DNA from 2 places in the Sphaerisporangium sp. NPDC049457 genome. Region 1 is predicted to be linked to the other one. Evidence: riboswitches for the same ligand, from Rfam matches in the RefSeq annotation. Region 1 holds a riboswitch; the other holds the start of a gene.

What was found. A riboswitch is a leader RNA that binds a small molecule or an ion and turns the genes downstream of it on or off. The one in region 1 is predicted to bind thiamine pyrophosphate.
Region 2: linked by a shared signal. The riboswitch ahead of tenA (thiaminase II) and the one ahead of ACZ6QO_RS14195 (FAD-dependent oxidoreductase) in region 1 are both predicted to bind thiamine pyrophosphate.

What each region holds. Positions count from the first base shown of each region.
Region 1 covers NZ_JBVJHR010000008.1:23,326-34,874, reverse strand. The annotation lists gene ACZ6QO_RS14220 (dihydrofolate reductase family protein) at 1-589, opposite strand, end outside; gene ACZ6QO_RS14215 (winged helix-turn-helix domain-containing protein) at 506-1,123, shown strand; gene pknB (Stk1 family PASTA domain-containing Ser/Thr kinase) at 1,177-3,120, opposite strand; gene ACZ6QO_RS14205 (thiazole synthase) at 3,214-3,933, opposite strand; gene thiS (sulfur carrier protein ThiS) at 4,037-4,237, opposite strand; gene ACZ6QO_RS14195 (FAD-dependent oxidoreductase) at 4,300-5,565, opposite strand; TPP riboswitch at 5,566-5,678, opposite strand; gene ACZ6QO_RS14190 (NAD(P)/FAD-dependent oxidoreductase) at 5,849-7,018, shown strand; gene ACZ6QO_RS14185 (Rv2175c family DNA-binding protein) at 7,068-7,442, shown strand; gene thiE (thiamine phosphate synthase) at 7,420-8,067, shown strand; gene ACZ6QO_RS14175 (polyprenyl synthetase family protein) at 8,270-9,337, opposite strand; gene metF (methylenetetrahydrofolate reductase [NAD(P)H]) at 9,595-10,527, shown strand; gene ACZ6QO_RS14165 (GNAT family N-acetyltransferase) at 10,691-11,245, opposite strand; gene ACZ6QO_RS14160 (YbaK/EbsC family protein) at 11,286-11,549, opposite strand, start outside.
Region 2 covers NZ_JBVJHR010000005.1:130,835-142,383, forward strand. The annotation lists gene ACZ6QO_RS09910 (transcriptional regulator) at 1-275, opposite strand, end outside; gene murA (UDP-N-acetylglucosamine 1-carboxyvinyltransferase) at 700-1,971, opposite strand; gene ACZ6QO_RS09920 (hypothetical protein) at 2,112-3,371, opposite strand; gene purD (phosphoribosylamine--glycine ligase) at 3,474-4,706, opposite strand; gene corA (magnesium/cobalt transporter CorA) at 5,124-6,257, shown strand; gene tenA (thiaminase II) at 6,304-6,999, opposite strand; TPP riboswitch at 6,991-7,102, opposite strand; gene ACZ6QO_RS09940 (hypothetical protein) at 7,334-7,588, shown strand; gene ACZ6QO_RS09945 (ATP-binding protein) at 7,635-9,593, opposite strand; gene ACZ6QO_RS09950 (helix-turn-helix domain-containing protein) at 9,700-10,854, opposite strand; gene ACZ6QO_RS09955 (hypothetical protein) at 11,038-11,549, opposite strand, start outside.

The DNA.
Region 1 (11,549 bases):
TCTTGTTGATGCAAATAAGTAGATATTCAACAGCGAAAGTCACATAAAGGGCACTTCGTCTGGATCGGCTGTCCCGCGCGCCGATCAGCGCCGGCCGTTCAGCGCCGGTAATCGAGGAACAGCGTGCCGCTCTTGCCGCGCTCGACCTCGACCAGCTTCCACGACTGGACGTCTCTCTCTCGAACACCCGCCTGCCGTGCCCGACCACCGCCGGCGCGACGACCAGCCGCAGCTCATCGATGAGCCCGCCCCGCAGCAGCGAGCGGGCCAGTTCGATGCTGCCGTGGACGCCGATGTCGCCGCCGGGCTGCTGCTTGAGGGCGGCCACGTACTCGTGCGCGGGGGCGGTGACCAGCGTGGAGTTCGCCCATTGCCGGGCCGGCGCGCTGGAGGTGACGACGTGCTTGCGGGTGCCGTTGATGAAGCCGGCGAACGGCTGGAAGTCGGACCCGGGCCAGTACCCGGACCAGTAGTCGTACGTCCCGCGCCCCAGCAGGACGTCGTCCTGGGTCGCGATGACCCGGCCGAGGTAGGACACGAGCTGCGGACCGTCGTCGGCCATCCAGTCGCCGTAGCCATGGCGCCGCACTGGCCGCGCATGCGCAATCTTCTCGAAGGCGACATCCTCTACCGTGCCAGGAAGTACGCCGAAAGCGGCCCCGCCGAGGTGTTCGCGGACATGCACCCGGCCATCCGCTGGGAAGATCGCACCCTCTACCTGGAGCACCGCCCAGAGGAGCTCTCCCGCGTGCTGAACGGCGAGGGACTGCTGCTGGCTCCGTCGGTCTTCGTCTGGCCTGAACTGCTCTACCGCACCGACTCTCCCGGCCAGGCGGCCATCACCTACCCCGTACGCGCCATCGCCACACTCTGGGAACGCGGCACCGCGCCCGCCCAGGACGCGCTGGCCGCCGTCATCGGCCGCTCCCGCGCTCTGCTGCTCGGTGAGCTGGACGCCCCCGCCTCCACCACCGAGCTGTCCCGCCGCACCGGCCTGGCTCCCGCCAGCGTCTCCGAACAGCTCACCCTGCTGCGGTCCGCGGGCCTGGTCACCAAGCATCGCGTCGGCAGGGCCATGCTCTACGTTCGCACGGAGCGCGCTCAGGTGCTGCTGGACGGCTGATCCCGGCCGCGCGCCCGCCGGTCGCCGCCGGACGGTGACGTGGTGCCCGGTGGTCAGTGCCAGATGGTGACGCGGGTGCCCGCCGGGGCCTGGCCGAGGGGGTTCTCGGCGACGACGGCGCCGGTGCCGGCGATGCGGCGGACGCGGACCTTGAAGCCGGCCGCGCGCAGTTCGCGCAGCGCGTCGGTGACCTTCTTGAAGCGGACGTCGGGGATGGCGACGAGAGCCTGTCCGGGCTGGACGTTGTCGGGATTCTCCCAGGGCCAGTGGAAGCCGGTGTCGGGCCCCTTGGAGCAGGTGAGCTGTACGGCCTGCCCGGCGGTCACCTCGGCGCGCGCCGCGGGCACCTGGGCGATGATCGTGTTCGGCTGGGCCTCGTCGGTCTGCTGGACGACCGTCGGCGTGAAGCCCTTCTGCCGCAGGAAGGCGTCGGCCTGGTCGCACTGCATCTCGCTGACGTCCGGCATGAGCAGGCCGGCGCTCAGGACGAGCTGCACGCGGCTGCCCTCGCGGACCTTGGCGCCGACCTGCGGGCTGGTGCGCATCACCAGGCCGCGCTGGACGGTGTCGCTGGGCACCCGGCTGACCGACCCCGGCGTGAGACCCACCTCGGAGATCTTCGCCTGCGCGTCGCCCTGGGAGAGGTTCAGCACGTTCGGCACGGCGATCTTGACGGGGCCGGACGACGGGATGAGCGTGATGACCGCGTCCTTGAGCACCTGCTTGCCCGGCTCGGGATCGGTGCGGAGCACCTTGTCCTCGGCGAGCTTGTCGTCGTGCTCGGCCGGCCCGACCTTGACCGAGAAGCCCTGCCGCTCTGCCTGCGCCTTGGCGACGGTGACGTTGAGGCCCATCAGGTCGGGCACCTTGGTGTACCGGCCCTCGGAGAACCACCAGCCGGTGCCGGCGATCGCGGCGATCATGATGACGGCCAGCGCGCCGATGAACAACGCGGGCCGCAGGCTGCGGCGCCCGGCCGGCGGGGCGGGAGCGACCGCGGGAGCGGCCATCATCTCGGTGCGCGAGTGGACGAGGGTCGGGTTGGCGGGCGGGACGCCGGTCTCGCGGGGCGTCAGGCCCGGCTCGCGGAGCATCGAGGGGGACGTCGCGCCGGCGGGCGTGCGCTGCGGAGCCTTGTCATGGGGGTCATGGGGCAGCCCGCGATGCGCCTCGACGGCCGCGACGAGCATGGCGGTGGCGTCGGCCGGTCGGCGGGCGGGATCGCGGTCGGTCGCCGACAGCACCAGCGCGTCGAGCGCCTGCGGCGTGCCCTGCACGATCGCGGAGGGCGGGGGCACCCGGTCGTGGACGTGGCGGTAGGCCACCGACATGGGGCTCTCGCCCTGGTAGGGCTGCTGCCCGGTCAGCAGCTCGAACAGCAGGACCCCGGCCGCGTACACGTCGCTGCGCGCGTCGGCCTGCCCGGCGGTCACCTGCTCGGGCGACATGTACGCGATCGTGCCGATCATGACGCCGGTCTTGGTCTGGTTGCCGGCCTCGATCGCGCGGGCCAGCCCGAAGTCGACGACCTTGACCCGGCCGTCGTCGGTGAGCAGGACGTTCTCGGGCTTGACGTCCCGGTGGACCATGCCGGCCTGGTGGGCCGCGCCGAGCGCGGCCAGCACCGGAATGAGGATCTCAAGGGCTTCGCGGGCGGGGAAGCGCCCGCGCTGGCGGAGGACGTCCCGCAGGGTGCGCCCGGGGACGTACTCCATCGACAGGTAGACGTTGCCGGCGTCGGTGCCCTGGTCGAAGACGTGCACCACGTTCGGGTGCGACAGGCTGGCGACGGACTTGGCCTCGCCGATGAAGCGACGCACGAAGTCGGGGTCCTCGGCGAGCGAGGGATGCATGACCTTGAGGGCGACCGTGCGGTCGAGCCGGACGTCCAGGGCCAGGTAGACAGCGGCCATGCCGCCCCGGGCGATCCGGGACTCGACCCGATAGCGCCCGTCCAGCAGCCGCCCTAGGAGGGGGTCCGCAACCGTCGTGTCCACGGGAGTGAGTTTACGGGCGGTTTGCCGGGGGCAGGGCAAGCACATCCCAAACCGATGCCGACATGTTCTCCCGTCCCCAAGGGGTCATCGTTGTCACCTGGCACGCGGCTCGATCGCCGGTGAGGAGGCCTCAGCGTACCGCCGCCGCGGGATCCGGCCCGCGAGGCGCGCCATACGACCCGCCGTGACGGCCTCACGCATCGCCGCCGCCATCAGGCCGGGGCGCTGCGCGCGGGTGACGGCGCTGGCGAGCAAGACCGCGTCGCATCCTAGCTCCATCGCCAGCGCGGCGTCGCTCGCCGTGCCGATGCCGGCGTCAAGGATCACAGGGACGGTCGCCGACTCGACGATCAACTCGATGTTGTGCGGGTTGCGGATGCCGAGGCCCGAGCCGATGGGGGAGCCCAGCGGCATCACGGCCGCGCATCCCGCCTGCTCCAGGCGCCGCGCGAGCGCCGGGTCGTCGCCGATGTAGGGCAGGACGACGAACCCGTCGGCGACCAGCCGCTCGGCGGCGTCGAAGGTCTCGATGGGGTCGGGGAGCAGGGTGCGCTCGTCGTTGATCACCTCCAGCTTCACCCAGTCGGTGCCGAGGGCCTCGCGGGCCAGGCGCGCGGTGAGCACGGCCTCGCCGGCGGTGAAGCAGCCCGCCGTGTTCGGCAGCACCTTGATGCCGCGGGCGCGCAGGACGTCCAGCACCGACCCTCCGGCCGCGGGGTCCAGGCGCCGCATCGCCACCGTGGTGATCTCGGTGCCGGAGGCGGCGAGCGCCTGGTCGAGGACGTCCAGCGACGGCGCCCCGCCCGTGCCCATGATCAGCCGGGAGGTGAACTTCTCCCCGCCGATGACCAGCGCGTCGGCCGCCCCGCCGGTGTCGTGCCCGGTGTCGTGTCCGGCCGTCCGGCCGGGGATGTGGTCAGCCACCTTGCACCGCCGTCAGCACCTCGACGCGGTCGTGCTCGCTGAGCGTGGTGGACTGCCACGCGCCGCGCCGCACCACCTCGTCGTTGACCGCCACCGCGACGCCCGCGGCGGAGGAGGTCAGCTCCTGGACGGCCCGCGCGACGGTCGCCCCCGCGGGCAGGTCATGGGACACGCCGTTGATCATCACATTCATCGCCGTTCCGGGGCGGGAGAGCCCTGGCGTCCGCCAGGGCGCGGACCCCGTTCCTCCTTCGTTCATCGGTGGGTCTCGGCGAACCGCAGAGGGGAGCAGAGCGCCGCCAGCGGGGCGAGCCCCGGGTCGGGGTCGCCGGCCACCAGTTCGGCGGTGAGCGGGCTCAGCAGCACGCCGCCGCGGTAGTGGCCGGTGGCCAGCACCAGCCCGGCCATGCCGCTCGGACCGACCACCGGAAGGTTGTCCGGCGTTCCCGGGCGCAGCCCCACGGCCAGGTCGACCACCTCCAGCTCGGTGATCCCTGGCACCAGCTCGCGGGCGTCGCGCAGCAGCTCCCACAGGGCTCCCGCGGTCACCCGCGTGTCGAACCCCATCTCCTCCTGGGTGGCACCGAGCACGATCTCGCCGTCGCCGCGCGGCACCATGTACGCGCGCGAGCCGTGGACGACGCCGCGCACGCACCGGCCGAGGAACCCCGGAGCGCCGCGCAGCCGCATGATCTGCCCTTTGACGGGACGCACGGGCGGCAGCGCCTCCGCGGGCAGGCCGTCCAGGGAGCCCGACCAGGCCCCGGCCGCCAGGACGACCAGCTCGGCGCCGATCGTCGCGCCGCTCGCGCACCGCACCCCGCGCACGACGCCGCCCGTGCCGGGCGCCGCCGTCCCGGGAGCGGCGCGCCGCGCCTCTCGCGCCGGGTCGCCGTCGGTGAGCAGGCCCGTGACGCGGTCGGCGACCAGCCGCACGCCCCTGCGTGAGAGCGCGGCGAGCAGCGCGGCCGTGACGCGGCGCGGGTCCACCCAGGCGTCGCCCGCGACCAGGATGCCGCCGCGCACGGACGGGGCGAGCATCGGCTCGGCGCGTCGGCACTCACGGCCGGTGAGCCGTTCGACTGGAAGCGACAGCTTCTCCAGGAAGCCGGCCATCTCCGACAGCGCCGCGAGGTCGTCGGCGCCGAACGCCACGTCGAGCGTGCCGTCGCCGCGATGGTCGACGTCCATCCCCGACTCGGCGGACAGCTCGGCGGCGAACGCCGGCCAGCGGGCCAGCGAGGCCAGGCCGAGCCGCAGCAGGGGCTCCTCGGTGTAGGTGACCTCGCTGACGGGGGCGAGCATCCCCGCCGCCGCGTGGGAGGCGCCCGACCCGGGCGCCGGGTCGACGACGGTGACGGCGCGCCCGCGCTGGGCGGCGCGCCAGGCGATCGACAGGCCGATGACGCCGCCGCCCACCACGACCACGTCCGCGTGGCTCGGCCCGCCGGGATCGGCGTCCGCTCCGGGCAGGTGCGCCGGAGACGCGTCCCGCGCCTCGGCCGAGAGGGCGTCAGGCATGTTCACTTGATGTCCGCTCCCTTCGCCGGCATGATCCGGATCAGGTTCGTGGCGGTCGAGGGCCGTGAGCCCTCCTCTCAGCCCGGTCTCGCCGGACTCCCGCGCGTGCTGGTGACCCAAGCCTATGCCCGTCCCCGCATGGCCGGAGAACCGGCTATTTCTCCCCTGGAACGGCTTGGCCACCTGCTTGAGTGTTCTCATCACTGCCTGTGTGGGATAGTGAGCTAATTTGTTACCAAATCGCCGTTGGCGGGTTACCGTGCTGGCCGCTTAGGGTCAGGATGTGAATCATGTCGTGGTGGTGGGGGCCGGACTGGCCGGCGTGCGCAGTGTCGAGGCGCTACGGGCGCGCGGTTACCGAGGGCGCCTCACACTGATCGGTGAGGAGCCCCATCGGCCGTACGACCGGCCACCGCTGTCCAAGGCCGTCCTGCTCGGCGACCTCGACTCGACGATCGTCGACTCCGACCTCGGCGCGCTGGAGGTCGACCTGCGCACGAGCGTCTCGGCGAAGGGGCTGCGCGAGGGCGCCCTGGAGACCACCGAGGGCGAGCTGGAGTACGACGGCCTGGTGATCGCCACCGGCGCGTCCCCCATCCGGCTGCGCGGCGAGGGCGCCCAGTACGTGCTGCGCACCATCGACGACGCCCTGGCGCTGCGCTCCGCCCTGGTGCCGAAGGCCCGCGTCGCGGTCGTGGGCGCCGGGTGGATCGGGGCCGAGGTCGCCACCGCGGCCTGCCGCGCCGGCTGCGAGGTGACCGTCGTCGAGGCCGCGGAGTCGCCGCTCGCCGCGGCCCTCGGGACCGAGGTGGGCGGCCGCACCGCGTCCTGGTACGGCCAGGCGGGCATCGACCTCAGGCTGGGCACGATGGTCGGCTCGGTCGACCCCGGCGGCCTGACCATGATGGACGGCTCGTGGATCCCGGCCGACGTCGTGGTGACCGGCGTGGGCGTGCGCCCGAACGTCGCCTGGCTCGCCGGCTCCGGCGTCACGCTGGACAACGGCGTCGTCGTGGACGAGCATCTGCGCACCTCCATGAAGGGCGTGGTCGCGGTCGGCGACTGCGCGAACTGGTGGTCGCGGCGCTTCCAGCGGCACATGCGCGTCGAGCACTGGGACACCGCGCTCAACGCGCCGGAGACCGCGGTGGCCACCGTGCTGGGTCAGTGCGCCGTCTACGACCCGGTGCCGTACTTCTGGTCCGAGCAGTTCGGCCGCATGGTCCAGTACGCGGGCCACCACGACGGGGCCAGGCTGGTCCTGCGGGGCGACCCGGACACCGACCGCAAGTGGGCGGCGTGCTGGCTGACCGAGGACGACCGGCTGGCCGCCATCCTCACCGTCGACCGGCCCCGTGATCTGGTGCAAGGGCGTCGCATCGTCGAGGCAGGGCAAAGTCTCGACGTTGATAAGGCGATCGACCCCTCGATACCCTTGCGCGACTGCTTGTGACCCCCTGCGGGGTGTTTGAGAAGAGGCGCGACGTGGTAGTTGTGGTTCCGTGACGCTTTCTGTTGCACAGATCGACCGTGAAACCGACCAGATGGTGGGGGAGTGGCTCCCCCTCACGGAAGTGGGCAGGCGGCTCGGGCTCAGCACCGGGCGGGCCAAGCAGCTTCTGAAGGACAAGAAGCTCATCGGCGTCCGCCGCGGCGGCCCCGAGCCCGAGGTCCCCGCCAAGTTCATCGCCGGAAACGACGTGATCAAGGGGCTTCCCGGCACGCTGACCGTCCTTTCCGACTCCGGCTACGATGACGCCGCCGCCCTGCGGTGGCTGTTCACCGCCGACGACTCCCTGCCGGGAGCGCCCATCGACGCGATCGTCGCCGGCCGGCACACCGAGGTGAAAAGGCGTGCTCAGGCGCTCGCTTTCTGACGCCAGGCTCTACCTCTGCACCGACGGGCGCCGCCGCCAAGGCGATCTCGAACCCTTCCTGGACGCCGTCCTCGCCGGGGGCGTGGACATCGTCCAGTTGCGCGAGAAGGGCCTGGAGGCCCGAGAAGAGCTCGCGCTGCTCGAAGTGTTCCGAGCGGCCTGCGACAGACACGGAGCCCTGCTCGCCGTCAACGACCGGGCCGACATCGCCTACGCCGCGCGTCCCGACGTGCTGCACCTCGGCCAGGACGACCTTCCCGTGGCGGTCGCGCGCGACATCCTCGGGCCGGACGTCCTGATCGGCCGCTCGACGCACAGCGACGCCGAGGCGTCCGCCGCGGCGATGGAGGAGGGCGTCGACTACTTCTGCTGCGGGCCGGTGTGGCCGACGCCGACCAAGCCCGGCCGCTTCGCGCCGGGCCCCGGTCTGCTGAAGCACGCTGCGGCGCTGGCGACCGACCGGCCGTGGTTCGGCATCGGCGGCATCGACCTCGGCACGCTGGACGAGGTGATGTCGTACGGGGTGACGCGCGTCGTGGTGGTGCGCGCCATCACCGAGGCCGGCGATCCGGGAGCCGCCGCCGCCGAGTTCGCCCGCCGCCTCACGTCCGGCCCACCCGGCTGACCCGGCCCACCCGGCTGACCCGGCCCACCCGGCCGCACCGGGCTGACCCGTTCCTACCGGGTTGGCCTTGTCCTGGCAGGTTGACCCGTTCCTGTCGGGTTGACCCATTCCTGCTGGGTTGCCCCGGGCCCATCCAGATGCCCCACTCACCTGGCTGTGGTCCGGCAGGGCCCGGCTTGGGCGGGCCCTGCCGTGCCGCGCGTCAGCTGCGGCGGGCGGTGGCGGCCACGGCGAGCTCCCGCAGCGCGTCCCGGGACTCGGGGGTGATCGGCGCGCGGTCCAGGGACGCCAGCGCGTCGTCCAGGTAACGCTTGATCATCTCTTCGCTCGCCGCGAGGGCGCCGGTGTCCTCGATGATGGCGCGCAGCCGCTCGACGCCGTCCTGCTCCAGCTTGGGGTCGCCGAGCAGCAGGCGCACGTCGGCCGCCTGCTCCGGCGTGGCCTCCGCCAGGGTGCGCGCGATCAGCATCGTGCGCTTCCCCTCGCGCAGGTCGTCGCCGGCGGGCTTGCCGGTCTCGGCCGGGTCGCCGAACACCCCGAGCACGTCGTCGCGCAGCTGGAAGGCGATGCCGACCTTCTGTCCGTAGTCCACGCACAGCCGGTCGATCCACGGCGGCGCGGACCGCGTGGCCAGCAGCAGGCCCAGGCGCAGCGGCTGCTCCACGGAGTACTTGCCGCTCTTGTGCAGCGCGACCCGCAGGGCGCTGTCGAAGGTGCTCCCGCCCTGCGCCTGCTCCAGCAGATCCAGGTACTGCCCGCACATCAGCTCGGTGCGCAGCAGGTCGTGCACCCGCTCGGCCGCCGCCAGCGCCTCGGCGGGCAGCCCGCTCGTGCGCCACATCTCGCCCGACCACACCAGCAGCAGGCTGCCGAGCAGCACGGCGGCCCCCTCGCCGAACTGCTCGGCCGACCCCTGCCAGCCGGACTCCTCGTGCAGCGCCTGGAACCGCCGGTGCGCGGACGGCTTGCCTCTGCGCATGTCGCTGGCGTCCATGACGTCGTCGTGGACCAGCGCGCTGGCCTGCAGCAACTCCAGCGACGCGGCCGCCGTGAAGATCGCCGGATCGTCGCCTCCGCCAGCCCCGCGCCAGCCCCAGTAACAGAAGGCCGGACGCAGTCGCTTGCCGCCCGCGAGGAAGTCCTCGGCGGCCGTGAGCATGGGGCTCAGTTCGGGACCGCTGACCAGAGGACGCTGCCGTTCGACGAACGCCCGCAGGCGCTGGTCGACCTCGGAACGGAACGCGTCCGACAGGGCGAAGGAAGTGGTCATGCTCTGAGATTAACGGCCGTACAACGGCCAGCCGATCTGCCTCCCCTTGTGTGACCGACGTCATGATCGGCGAAGGGCGCGTCCGCCCGGGGCCGATGAGCTGCCTACACCGGATCCGGGGCGGTGGTGACCGGTCCGACACGCGCGTCGTGATCAGTGTGGCGGTGTGGTATGAGGCCGTGCGGCGCGCGCGGTCCACGGCGCGGAGCGCACGTTCGCGATCGGTGCGCGGCGGCCTGGACCTGTAGCCTTGGTGCATGGCTCTGGGTCGTCCATCCGTCCTGCCCGACCGCGTTCCGACGGTACGGGAGCTGCTCGCCTCCGGGCGGCGGTCGTTCTCCTTCGAGTTCTTCCCCCCGAAGAGTGACGCGGGGGAGCGGCAGTTGTGGCGCGCGATCCGCGAGCTCGAAGGGCTGCGCCCGACGTTCGTCTCGGTCACCTACGGCGCCGGCGGCTCCAACCGCGACCGCACGGTCGAGATCGTCGAGCGGCTCGCCCACGAGACGACGCTCACGCCCGTCGCCCACTTCACCGCCGTCGGCCACTCCGTGCGCGAGCTGCGCCACCTCGTCGGCAGGTTCGCCGGGGCGGGCGTGCGCAACATCCTCGCCGTCCGGGGCGACCCGCCCGGCCGCGACCCGCTGGACGAGTGGGTCAAGCACCCCGAGGGGGTCGCCTACGCCGAAGACCTCGTCCGCCTCATCCGGCAGGCGGGCGATTTCTGCGTCGGCGTGGCCGCGTTCCCCTACCGGCACCCGAGGTCGCCGTCGATCGAGTCCGACACCGAGTACTTCGTCCGCAAGTGCCGGGCCGGCGCCGACTACGCCATCACGCAGATGTTCTTCCGCGCCGAAGATTATCTGCGCCTGCGCGACCGGGTGGCCGCCGCGGGCTGTGACACGCCGATCATCCCCGGCATCATGCCGGTGACCCAGATGAGCACCATCGCGCGGTCCGAGCAGCTGTCGGGGGCGCCGTTCCCCGCCGAGGTGGCCGAGCGCTTCGAGGCGGTCGCCGACGACCCGGCCGAGGTGCGCCGTCTCGGCATCGAGCACGCCGCCGAGCTGTGCCAGACGCTGCTCGACGAGGGCGCGCCCGGCATCCACTTCATCACCTTCAACCGCTCCAGCGCGACCCGCGAGGTCTACCAGGCCCTGACGCCCAGCCCGGTGGCGGCGAGCGCCGGCTGACGCTCCGCGCGGGCCCGCGCTCGCTCGCCGGCCCCGCCCGCGGCGAGGCGCGCTCGCGGCCGGCCGGCGCCCACGGCAGGGCTGTGCCCGCCGCCGGCCCGGCGCGTCCCGCGGCGGTCTCGTCAGCCGCGCGGCCGGGCCGCCCGAGCGCGCAGGGACGGCGTCAGGGCAGGGGCCGCAGCGGGAGGGTGGCGCCGACGATGGCGTAGTGCTCGTATCCGCCGGGGAAGACGTACATGCCGATCAGGTCGACGAACCCCAGCCGCCGGTAGAGGTGGCGCGCGGCCGTGGGCTTGTCGTGGGTGGACATCACGGCGGTGCGCTCGCCGCGGCCCGCGCACAGGCCGTGGACGAGCCGGCGGCCGATGCCCTTGCCCTGGTACTCCGGGCGCACGTGGATCTCGGCGATCTCCAGGGCGTTCTCGAACCACGCCGCGGCCGTCGCCGGGCACTCGCGCTCCTCCAGGGCGCGGCGCACGACGTCATGCCACCACTGGCCCGGCGAACCGTGGAAGCCGTACCCGAAGCCGACGATGACGCCGTCGGCGTTCTCGGCCAGCAGGCAGGTGAAACGCGGATACGTCGCGTGGTTGCGCATGATGCTCTGCCGGCCCGTGAGCTGATCGGCCGGCGGGCGCATCGCCGCCGTGTAGATGTCGATCACGGTGTCCAGCGAGTCGGTGAACTCCTCGGGACCGGCGTGTCGCAGTTCGATCACTTTCCGCACACTAGCAGCACGGCGATCGGCCGCGCCGAGGTCATTCGACCTCGGTCGGCGTGCCGCCGGTGACCCGCAGCAGCTCGTCGTAGGTCGTCGGGAAGACGGTGTGGACATGGCCGGCCGCGGCCCACACGACCTCGTGCTTGGCCAGCCAGGTGTCGACCAGCGTGCGGATCGGCGCGGGATGGCCGACCGGGGCGACCCCGCCGATCGCCTGGCCGGTCGCGGCCTTGACGAAGTCGGGACTGGCGCGCCGGACCTTGGCCGCGCCGACGAGCCGGGCGATCAGCCCGGTGTCCAC
Region 2 (11,549 bases), on a different contig from region 1:
CTGCGCGGGTCGATGCGCTCGTCCAGTGCCGCCCTGGCCAGCGCCGCGGTGAGCGCCGGGCCGCCCAGCTGGACGTACGTCGCCGGGATCGTCAGCACCCCCGACCGCCGGGCCAGTTCGTACGGCACCGGGCTCGCGAACAGGCAGGCGTCCACCCCCGGACCGAGCCGTACCACCTTGTCGGCCGCCTCCTGTTCGTCCCGGTAGGCCGCGGCGACCAGCCGGCACGGAACCGGAGCCGCCGCATGGCCCATGAGCATCACCCGTTCGACCAGGTCGTGAGGCCCCACCACCCCGATGGTGAGGTCCGGGCCCGATGCGCCCACACGTGATCCTCGCGGAGTTTCTTCGGCCCTTTCGACCAATGTTCGTCCCATCCCGCCATACCTTCGATGGAGGCGACCGCGCCGCGCGGCACCGGCGGACAAAGTGTCCGGCCCGATGAACGCCCGGCGTGGCCTCCTCGCGAAATCCACTGGTCGAGTCCGCCTCGCGGGGGGCGCCGATCAGGCCGCCGGAAGGCGGCATGCGGCGTTCCCGGCTCGGGTTCGTCTCCCATCCGGTCTAGTCCTCTTTGGAACGATCGCTCGCCAAGGCACTAATGTCACGCCCGGATTTGCCGGAAAGCGGCTCTCCCATGCCGAGCAGGCATGGCGAAGATGGTCATAAGAACAGGTCAGAGGCGGTTTACGGGCTCAGTCAGGTCGTAGGGGAAATCTCTCTTACCACATCTCCACCCAGGGCCTTCATGCGCGCCGCGAGGTCGTGGTGGCCGCGGTCGATCAGGTAGCCGGGCGAGACGACGGTCTCTCCGTCGGCCGCCAGGCCCGCGAGCACGAGCGCGATGCCCGAACGCAGATCGTGCGCCGTCACTTCGGTTCCGGTCATCGAGGTGGCGCCGTGGACGACCGCGCGGCTGCCCTCGACCTCGATGTTGGCGCCCATCTTGTTCAGCTCGCCCGCGAGCGCGAACCGCCCGTCGAAGATGCGCTCGTGGATGTAGCTCGCCCCGTCGGCCAGGCACGCCACCGTCATGATCGGTGACTGCAGGTCGGTGGCGAACCCGGGGTAGGTGTCGGTGATGACGTTGATCGGGCGCAGCGGCCGGTCGCGCCGCACGTGCAGCACCGCGCCGTCGGTGGCGAACTCGACGCCCATCTGCTCAAGCTTCCAGCGCACGACGCCGAGGTGCGCCAGGGACGCGCCGACCAGGTTGACCTCGCCGCCGGTGATGGCGGCGGCCATCGCGAACACGCCGGCGTCGAGCCGGTCGGGCATGACGCGGTGCTCCACGGCGGTGAGCTCGTCGACGCCCTCGACGGTGATGAAGCCGGTGCCGCCGCCGCTGATGCGGGCGCCCATCTTGGTGAGCATGTCGATGACGTCGAGGACCTCGGGCTCCAGGGCCGCGTTCTCGATGATGGTGGTGCCCTTGGCGAGCGCCGCCGCCATGATGAGGTTCTCGGTGCCCGTGTGCGAGGGGGTGTCGAGGTACAGCGGGGCGCCGGTGAGGCCGGCGGCCTTGACGTGGATGACGCTCTCGCCCTCGTCCACGACCGCGCCGAGCCGCTTGTACCCCAGGTAGTGGAAGTCGAGGTTGCGGCTGCCGAGGTTGCACCCGCCGACGCCCTCGATGACGGCCTCGCCAAGGCGGTGCAGCAGCGCCGGGACGAACAGCACCGACCCGCGGAACCGGCGCGCGATCTCGGCGGGCAGCACCGGGCTGGTGAGGCGCGAGGCGTCGATGACCAGCGTCCGCTCGGCCTCGTGCAGCTCGACCTTGGCGCCGACGGACTCGGCGAGCTCCACCGCCCGCCGGACGTCCTCGATGATCGGCACGTTGCGCAGAACCGTGCGGCCGTCTGCGGCCAGCAGCGCCGCGCCGATCATCGGGAGCACGGCGTTCTTGGCTCCCTGGATGAAGGCGGTTCCACGCAGGGCGTTGCCACCGCGCACGCGGTATCGGACCATATGAAGAGGCTCCTCGGAATCTGGTTTATGACGCGTCTGTCAAGCGGACGGCGGCAAAGTTATCCGCCCACAGTAGCCGTTACGGGATGCCCGTCCGGCCAATTCGGCGCCACTCCGCTACCCCGCGCAGCGCTGATCAATCAACGTGTCGAAGGGGTCGTCGAGGAGTCCGGCGACGCGGCGTGCAGCAGGGTGTTGGCGCGCTGGTCGACGAACCGCGTCACCACCTGCTGGGCGTATCCGAACACCATGGCCCACACCAGGATCGAGGTCTGCGAGCTGAGGCCGCCGAACCCGGGGACGAAGCCCGAGTTGAGGATGAGCAGCCCGACGATCGCCGTGGCCACGCCCGCGGGCGCCTTGAGCAGGTTCTGGGCGACCGCCAGGGAGTAGCGGGTGGACAGCTCAGAGCGGGTCGACAGGCTGGTGGCCGTGGCGAGCGCCGCGCCGAGCATCCCGATGAGCGCGACGAGCGGCACGTCCCCGTGGGTGGGCATGCCCGCGCCGGTCGGGCACGCCCGGTCGCCCATGTCGCGCGGCCCCAGCATCGCCAGCAGCGTCCCGTTGCCGCACATGGGGATCGCGTTGGGCCAGATCGCCCCGACGGTCACCAGCCCGGCGACGATCAGCGTGAGGGTGGCCACCCCGCCGAGGAGCAGGTTGCGGAAACTGCGCACCCGGCCGCTCTCGATCGACGCCATGCCGTAGGCCGCCCTGAGCACCGCCTGCAGCAGCGACCGGTCGTGCTCGTCGATGTCGCCCGCGGCGACGCGCGCGGTGAGCACCACGAGCCGCGCGTCGTCGGCGGGCAGGTAGGCGCGGCCGGTGGCGAGCACCTCGGGGGCGCGCGCGTTGAGCTCGCCGGCCGGGAGCAGCCCGTACAGCAGGATGGTGGCGCCGTAGATGTTGGACCAGGCCGCCTCGATGGCCTGCCCGGTCAGCCAGCGCCGCCAGCCCTGCCGCTCCCGCGTGTACCTCGCGGCGGCCCGCAGGTGGCGTTCGATGGCCGTGTGCAGCGACCGCAGCCCCGGCTCGTCCGGCCGGGCGGCCAGGCACCGCCCGGCGTCGGCCTGGATCTCCTGGCCGCGCGAGGCGATGTGCACCCGCCACACGCCGGGCCAGCGCAGCATCTCCTTCTCGCTGAGCCCGATGTAGTCACCGAGCCCGCCGCCGTCCTCGGCCTCGCGGGCGGCGTCGCGGGCGTTTTCGTGTCCGCCTTCGTCCTCGGCCTCGCGCGCGTCGCGGGCGTTCTCGCGTCCATCGGCGTCGCCGGGACGATCGCCTTCGCCTGGACGGGCGCCCTCGCCGGGGCGGTCGCCCTGGTCCGGCGCTCGGACGCCAGAGGCGCCTCGTCCGTCGCCGGACGCGTCGTCCGATCGCACGGCCGGGTCGGCTGCCATACGCTCCTCCAGGGTTCGCCCGTCTCCCTGGGCTTATCGCGACCCGCGGCCCCCGCGCTACCTCTTTGCGATCATCGGTGGCCTTTTGCGATCACCGCCGGCTCAGGCGCGGGCGGCGATGTCGGACCGGTGGTGCGAGCCGCGCAGCTTCACCAGCTCGACCTGCGCGTACGCGGCGGCGCGCGCAGCGGCGATGTCCGCGCCGGTGCCGACGACGTTCAGCACCCGCCCGCCGGCCGACACGACCCGCCCCTCGGCGTCCAGCGCGGTGCCGGCGTGCAGGACGTAGGCGTTCTTCGCGGCAGGGTCGAGCCCTTCGACGAGGTCGCCCTTGACCGGGTCGGCCGGGTAGCCCTCGGCGGCGACGACCACGGTGACGGCCGCGCCGTCGCGGAAGCGCGGCGCGGGCCGTCCGGCGAGGGAACCGGTCGCGCAGGCGAGCAGCAGCTCGGCGAGCGGCGTCTCAAGACGGTCGAGCACCACCTGGGTCTCGGGGTCGCCGAAGCGGGCGTTGAACTCGATGACCTTGGGCCCTGCCTTGGTGAGGGCCAGCCCGGCGTACAGCACACCGGTGTACGGCGTGCCGCGCCGCGCGAGCTCGCCGATGGACGGCAGGACGATGTCGTCCATGACCTGCTCGGTGAGGCCGGCGGGCGCCCACGGCAGCGGCGTGTAGGCCCCCATGCCGCCGGTGTTCGGACCCTGGTCGCCGTCGTAGGCGCGCTTGAAGTCCTGGGCGGGCTGCAGCGCGACGGCGGTCGTGCCGTCGCACAGCGCGAACAGCGACACCTCGGGCCCGTCGAGGTACTCCTCCACGACGACGCGCCCGCAGGCCGCCGCGTGGGCGAGCGCCTCGGCGCGGTCGGAGGTCACCACGACCCCCTTGCCGGCCGCCAGGCCGTCGTCCTTGACGACGTACGGCGCGCCGAACGCCTCCAGCGCGGCCTCGGCCTCCTCAGGGGTCGTGCACACGCGGGCCCCGGCCGTCGGCACGCCGGCGGCCACCATGACGTCCTTGGCGAAGGCCTTGGAGCCTTCGATGAGGGCCGCCTCCTTCGACGGGCCGAAGCACGGGATGCCCGCCGCGCGGACGGCGTCGGCCACGCCGGCCACCAGCGGAGCCTCGGGGCCGACGACGACGAGCTCGGCGCCCAGGCGCCGGGCCAGCTCCACGACCTGCCCGGGATCGGTGGGCACGACCGGGTGGAGCGTCGCCACCGCGGCGATGCCCGCGTTGCCGGGAGCACAATGGAGGTCGGACACCGCGGGGTCGAGGCCCAGGGCACGGCACAGGGCGTGCTCGCGGCCGCCGCTGCCAATCACAAGAACGCGCACGTGGGGAGTCTACGGGCCAGGTCTGGGGTCACCGGACGCCGCGGTCGTCGCCGCAGGTCGCGCGGGATGGCACCCGTCCAGGGAGCGATGAATGGCCGGTGTTCACAGGCCGCGCGGCCACCTTTTGTCGACTTCTGCATGATCGAGCGATCGCGGGGGGCTGTAAGCTGAGGGCTGAAGCCTGCCTGTGGTAAGTTAGGGCGGCTTTGGGCCGTCTCTCGGGAGATTGGAGGTGGAATCGGGATGACATCTGGTGATCCCAGCAGTACGTGCTCGCGCACGTACGTCGTGCGCACACCCGACCACTCCAATTCGGTGTCCGACTGAGAGCCACACGCCTGTTCTTCTTTGCGACGTTCGTCGCTCTAACTCTCTTTTCGCGCGTGGGTTCCCGATGTCGGGCGGGAAGGGACCGCCATGCGCTCGTCCACTCTTTTCCAGCGGATCAACCTGCACCCGCGCACCACCCACGTGCGGCTCGGCGCCTCCGTGCCGGTCGGCGGGGTGCGCCACGAGCCGGTGAACGGTCGTTGCGTTCCGCCGCGTGACTCCCTTGTGCAGTACGGCGCGTACATCGCCGGCAAGCGCGTCCACGTGTCCGGCATCCCGGAGGCCGTCAGCCTGGTGCGCGAGCACAACGCCGCCTCAGAGAACGGCGGCGCCTACGTCTGGGTCGGCCTGCACGAGCCCGAGGCTCCCGAGGTCGAGTGGCTGGCCGAGGTCTTCGGCCTGCACCCGCTGGCCGTGGAGGACGCCATCAAGGCGCACCAGCGGCCCAAGGTCGAGCGTTACGGCGACTCGCTGTTCGTCGTGCTGAAGACCATCGCCTACCTGGAGCACGACGAGCTGACCGCCTCCAGCGAGATCATCGCGAGCGGCGAGATCATGGTGTTCGTCGGCCCCGACTTCGTGGTCACCGTGCGCCACGGCGAGCACTGCCCGCTCGCGGACGTGCGCGGCCGCCTGGAGGACAAGCCCAAGCTGCTCGCCCGCGGTCCCTCCGGCGTGCTGCACGCCATCGCCGACCACGTCGTCGACCGCTACCTCTCGGTCGCCGACCAGATGCAGGCCGAGTTGGAGGAGGTCGAGGCGGCCGTCTTCGCCGACGTCAGCTCCCGTGACATCGGCCGCATCTACCAGCTCAAGCGCGAGATGATCGAGATGAAGCGCGCGGTGACGCCGCTGCAGACGCCGCTCGGCGCGCTGCCGCAGCGCCGCATGATCCCCTCAGAGATGCGCGAGTACTTCCGCGACGTCGTCGACCACCTCTCGCGGGTCTGCGAGCAGGTCGAGTCGTCGAACGAGCTGTGCAACTCCATCCTGCAGGCGGCTCTGGCCAGGTCCAACGCCCTCGCGAACGAGGACATGCGCAAGATCTCCGCCTGGGTGGCCATCATCTCCGTGCCGACGATGATCGCCGGCATCTACGGCATGAACTTCACCCACATGCCCGAGCTGAACGCCGTCTGGGGCTATCCCCTCGTCATCGGCGTCATGCTGGTCATCTGCTCCGTGCTCTACCGGGGCTTCCGCCGCAACAGCTGGCTCTGACCGGCGCGCCCGCTCCGCTTCCTGGCCGCGGACGCGCCGCGCCCTGTCAGACGGGCCAGGTCTCCTCGCGCCAGGCGGCGTCCCAGAACATCCACTCGTAGCGCGAGGTGGTGACGAAGTGCTCCAGCGCGCGGGCGCGCTGGCCGTCGGTCGCCTCGGCGCCCGCGTGGTCGGCGAGGGACACCACCCTGCGCACCACGCTCTGGAAGGTCTCGTCCCCGTAGGCGGCGATCCACCGGTGGTACAGCGGGTCGGGTGAGGACTCCTCCAGCAGCGCCTCGCCCACCCGGGCGTAGATCCAGTAACAGGGCAGCACCGCCGCGAGACCGTCCAGGAACGACCCGCCGTAGACGGTCGCCAGCAGGTAGCTGGTGTAGGCGCGCGTGGTCGGCCCGACCGGCTGCCCGGCGGCCGGCTCGGCCGGCCCGCCGAGGTCGGCCATGAACGCCGCGTGCATCTCCTGCTCGGCGGCGATGGCGCCCACCGCGTCGCTCGCGAACGCCCGCACGTCCTCCTCGCGGGGCGCCTTGGCCGCGCACAGGGCGAGGGCGCGGGCGTAGTCGCGCAAGTAGTGCGAGTCCTGCACGACGAAGTGGCGGAACGCCGCGCGCGGCAGCGACCCGTCCACCAGCCCCGTGATGAACGGGTGGCCGAGGATCGCCTTGTAGGTGGGCGTGATGGCCTCCCACAGCTCCTCGCTGTACGGCCGCGCCTGTGGAACGACGGATCCGGACATCCCCATGGAACAACTCCCTACGCCGGCATGACCCGGTCAGGTTCGAGCGGTCTGCGGCCGCCTCAGCCGCACTCTCAGCCCGGTGCGCCGGGCTCCCGCGTTCTGTCGTCCGGTCGAGCTTAGACCGTGCGCGACGGAGACCGGGAACGCCCGCGCCCTTGCCGGCCCGCACGGCGGCGGCCGGACGGACGCCCCGGAAACGTCGGTCCCGGCCCATAAGCTCGGGAGTCGTCCGGAGATGTTCGGGTCGGTCACGGCCCCGCGAGGCGTCCTCCATCGTGCATTCGGCACCCCTTCACAGCAGTGGATTCGGCACACCCTCACACCGAGAAAGAAGACGATGCTGTCTTTCGCCACCATCACCCGCGCCGCCCGCCCCACAGGCACTGTCCGCGCGGCCGTGAAACCCTCGCGTCCGGCCCCGCCGAAGGCCAGGCAGACCCGGCTCGACGAAGAGCTCCTCGGGCTTCTGGTGACCACCTGGGCCATCCGCACGGGCCGCACCCCACCGGCGCGCCCCCCGCACCAGCTCACCACCGACGAACTGATCGCATTCTGGGCCGACGACCACACCACCACCGGCGAACCCCGCTAAGCGCGTGAGCGATCGGTCCGATCAGGGAAGCCGCACCGCGTCCGCGTCAGACGGCGATGGTCGCCCCCGAATCGGCGATGGCCGATTCGGGGGCGACGTCGCCATGGACGCGCTGGAGATACTCCACGGCGTGCTCGGTGGCCGGGTCGTGGTTCAGCCGTTCGCGGTAGAAGTGGAGCCGCTCCTCGCAGTCGTCGATGATCTCGCTCCAGGTGCGGGCCCATATGCGGACGCCGCCCTCCCATTCAGCGATGCAACCGGGTGGACGGTTGGGCGCTTTGGCGTCACGTCGTACGACGTCGTCCATCTCTGCGGAAACCACCCAGAAGTCCCAGGAGACGCGGGCGTCGCGGAACTGCGGGTCGCCGGCCACGGCCTGGGCGTAGCTTTTGATCTGCGCCACCTCCAACTGGCCGATCTTGACTTTCGGAGCCTTGAGCTCGACGACGAGGTGCTCCCGCCCTGAACTGCCTCTGTGGGCCCTGCCCAGCATGAGATCCACGATCCCTCTGCTGCCGTCCTCCCGCCGGACCGGCTCGGCCCGTCCGTCCTCCGGCCGACGGCCCATCTCCTTCAGGTGACGTGCGAGTACCGCGTCCAGGCTCTGGTCGCTGACCATCAGCGCGTACGTGTCCCCGAAGATCCACGTCTCACGCTCGAGGATCTTGTGAAGTTCCCTGCGTTCCCTGACCGTCCTGCTGACATGCGGGTCGAAGACGAGCTGCTTGAGGGCGGCGAGGAAGTCCAGCCGGTCGCCGACCTGCCCCGTCGCCTTGATGACCTGGGAGAGGCTGGTCCGCTGGAGGATGCGCTTGAGTTCCTCCTGTTCCGACTGTGGCAGGCGGAACAGCTCGTCGAGCACGGGATAGAGGCCGCTGGGGTCGTGCGAGATGATCTCTCTGAGCAGTCGCAAGGTGGTCTTGCGGCTTTGGGCGGTGCCCGGAAGACGGCGTGCGATCGTGGTCGCCACTTCGTCGAACATCTGACGTTCGACCGCCTGCGCGGGCATGGCCGGCTCCCCGGTGTAGGGGTAGATTCCGTCGGCCTTCCACTCCTGGATGAGGCGAGTGCGCCGCTCGTGATCACGCTTTCTGAAGTGCCCGCGCAGGGTCTCACGCGCCGACTCCAGGAGTTCGGCCACCTCGTCCATGTCGGCCAGCGGCAGATAACCTCGCCGCTCGACGAAACCGTCCCACAACAGGTAGGCGGTGAAGTGATAGCCGGGGGCCTGGATGCCGGGTGAGGCCTCGTCCAGGACCACTCCGCTGGAGTCGCACAGGGCCAGAACCCGTCCCACGTTCTTGGGCCATTCGATGATACGGAGCCGAGGCTCACCCGATGCGGCCGTGTCGCGGCGAGGAACCGGGTACTCGGCCATGTCCGTCCACACCATCGCCGGGTCCAGCGGAGTGCCCTGGTAGGTGATGAGCACATCGGGATTGGCCGCCAGGAACGGTGCGAAGACGGAGGCGAGTTGCTGGGCGGTGTCCTCCTGCGAGAGCCAGCCGACGAAGTCCGCGGGTACCGAGGCTTCGACCCGTGTGCCACACGGCGTCTCCACCGTCTCGGGCTCGGATATCTCGAAGTCGGCGGGACGATCGACGACACCACTGATCACCGTGCGTTCTCTGCGGCCGTCGGTGGCCTCCGCGATCGTGATCCATCGGACCTGCTCGCCCAACGCGAAGACACGAAGACGGCCTTGTCCACTGCGCCCGTGCAAACCCCGCTTCAGGTGCGGTGAGACCTTCGCGGTCGTCTTCCACGAGCCGCCCAGGCCGCCGAAGTACCCGGCACACGAGGCGTTCGGCATACCGTGGCCGTCGTCCGTCACGCTGACCGACTCCACACCGGCGAGTTCGTTGACCTCAAGGTCGACGTAGACATGGCTCGCCTCGGCATCGAGAGCGTTCCAGATCATCTCTGCGACCGCGCCTACGGGGTCTTTCTGGCGTGCGAGGCGCAGGAGGTGGTCAGGTTTGGCCTCGATGTGAACGGTGCGCACCCGGTCACTATCTCAGATGACGTGCGGAAACAGCGCGCAGATCTGGGAGGACGTAGCACGGGCGACCTGACGGCCTCGTCGAGGGAGCGGGTGGACGATGACGGCCTCAGGGGATGATGTGGAGGCGGGGGCGGTGGTCGTGGATGCCTAGGAGTTCGCGGACGCGGGGGAGGTGCCAGGCCAGCTGTGCGGCGAGGGCGGGCATGGTGAGGCCGGTCTCGGCGGCGGCCAGGTCGAACGCCTGGCGAAGCAGCACGGGATGCTCCCCCGGGTAGCCGGTGATGGGCTCGTTGGCGAAGCCGGGCTGGTCGCGCAGCACGGCGAGGCGCTGGTAGGCGCGCCCGGCCGAGGAGTCCGACAGCAGGCCCACCTCGCGGCAGCGGTAGAGCAGGGAGTCGACCGAGACGCCCCAGGTGTTCTTCAGCTCGGCCAGTTTGCGCAGGTCGAGGCGGCGGGGAAGCTCGGGCAGGATGCTGTCGCGCGGGGTGAGGAACTCGGCGGCGAAGGTGTCGGCCTCGCGTTCCTGCTGGACGTCGCCCGCCGCTGTGTCGCCGTGCAGCACCAGGTGCCCGAGTTCGTGGGCGGCGGTGAAGCGATAGCGGTGGATGTCGTCGAAGCGGTTGGCGGTCAGGACGACGATCGGCCGCGGCAGGTGCGAGGTGGAGAACGCGTCCACCGTCGTGGCGTCCTCGTCGGGCGGAGGGAGGACGACGACGATGCCGTGCGCCTCCATGTGGCGGACGAGATGGGCGATCGGCCCGGCGCCGAGCGCCCAGCGCTCGCGCAGCGTACGGGCGGCCGCGGCCGGGTCGCGGGGCAGGTCGACCCCCGAGTGCACCTCGCCGCCGGAGAAGCCGGGCAGGTCCACGGGCGGTAGCTGGACGCGCTTCTCCAGCGCGTGGGTGAGCTCCCACACCTGTTCGACGAACGCGACCGCCTTGGCCCGCTGGTGCACCCGGGTGGAGCGCAGGCTGCGGAAGTGCGCCATGGACCCGTCGAGCTTGCCGTGCGGCCGCCCCGACAGGAAGAACGCCGCCGGCACGCCGAGGGCGCCCGCCAGGCGCGGGATCAGATCGGGCCGCGGGTGCGTCATGCCCGTCTCGTACTGGCCGATCGCCGCCGGGGTGACGCCCACGCGCTCGGCGAGGTCCTTCTTCGTCATCCCGGCGAGCCGGCGCGCCTGGGTCAGGCGTGCCTGGTCGAAGGCGTCGGCCACCGCCTGCGGGCTCGGCCCGCCGCCGCGGGCGCCGTGGTGTCTCATCGGTGGCCGGCCTTGGTCGTCTTCACGGTCGTCGGTCGTCGTTCCCACGTCGTCGGTCGTCGGTTCGTCTGTCTGTCTGTGTCTGTCGGCTTGGTCGGCCCGGTTGCCTGGCGGCTGGTCGGCCCGGTCGTCCAGTCGGTCCGGTCGCCTGGTCGGTCTGGTCGGCGCGGGCGGGGGCGTGGGTCAGTGGCGGTCGCCGGTGCCGGTGCTGGACGGCGGGGGGTCGCCGGCGGGCTCGCTGTTGACCGGGTACAGCGTGCCGTTGGCGCGTTCGGCCGCGGGACGGCTGCTGATGGTGAGGCCGGGCTCGGCGCCTTGGTCGAACCGCGAGGCGGCGTCCGGCTCGGCGGCCGGAACGGTCTGCGCGACCCACGGCAGGGCGGTGAGCAGCGGGATCTGCTCGCAGTGGACCCAGTGGACGCGGCCCATGTCGTCGATCAGCTCGGCCTCGCCCCAGTAGAGCCTCAGCAGGCTGGCCTGGGCGTTGGCCGCGTACGCGACGGGGATGAGCCGGGTGTCGGCGGGAAGCTGCGCGAGCAGGGGGCGCGCCTCGGCGAGCTCTCGCAGCCCGGCCGCCTCGCCCTCCTCGTCCGCGCCGAAGTCGAGAACCTCCTGGTGGTAGCGCGTCTTGGGGCCGAACCGGGTGAACAGCTCACGGACCAGCGCCGACACGCGGCCGTCGCCGACGCGGGCCT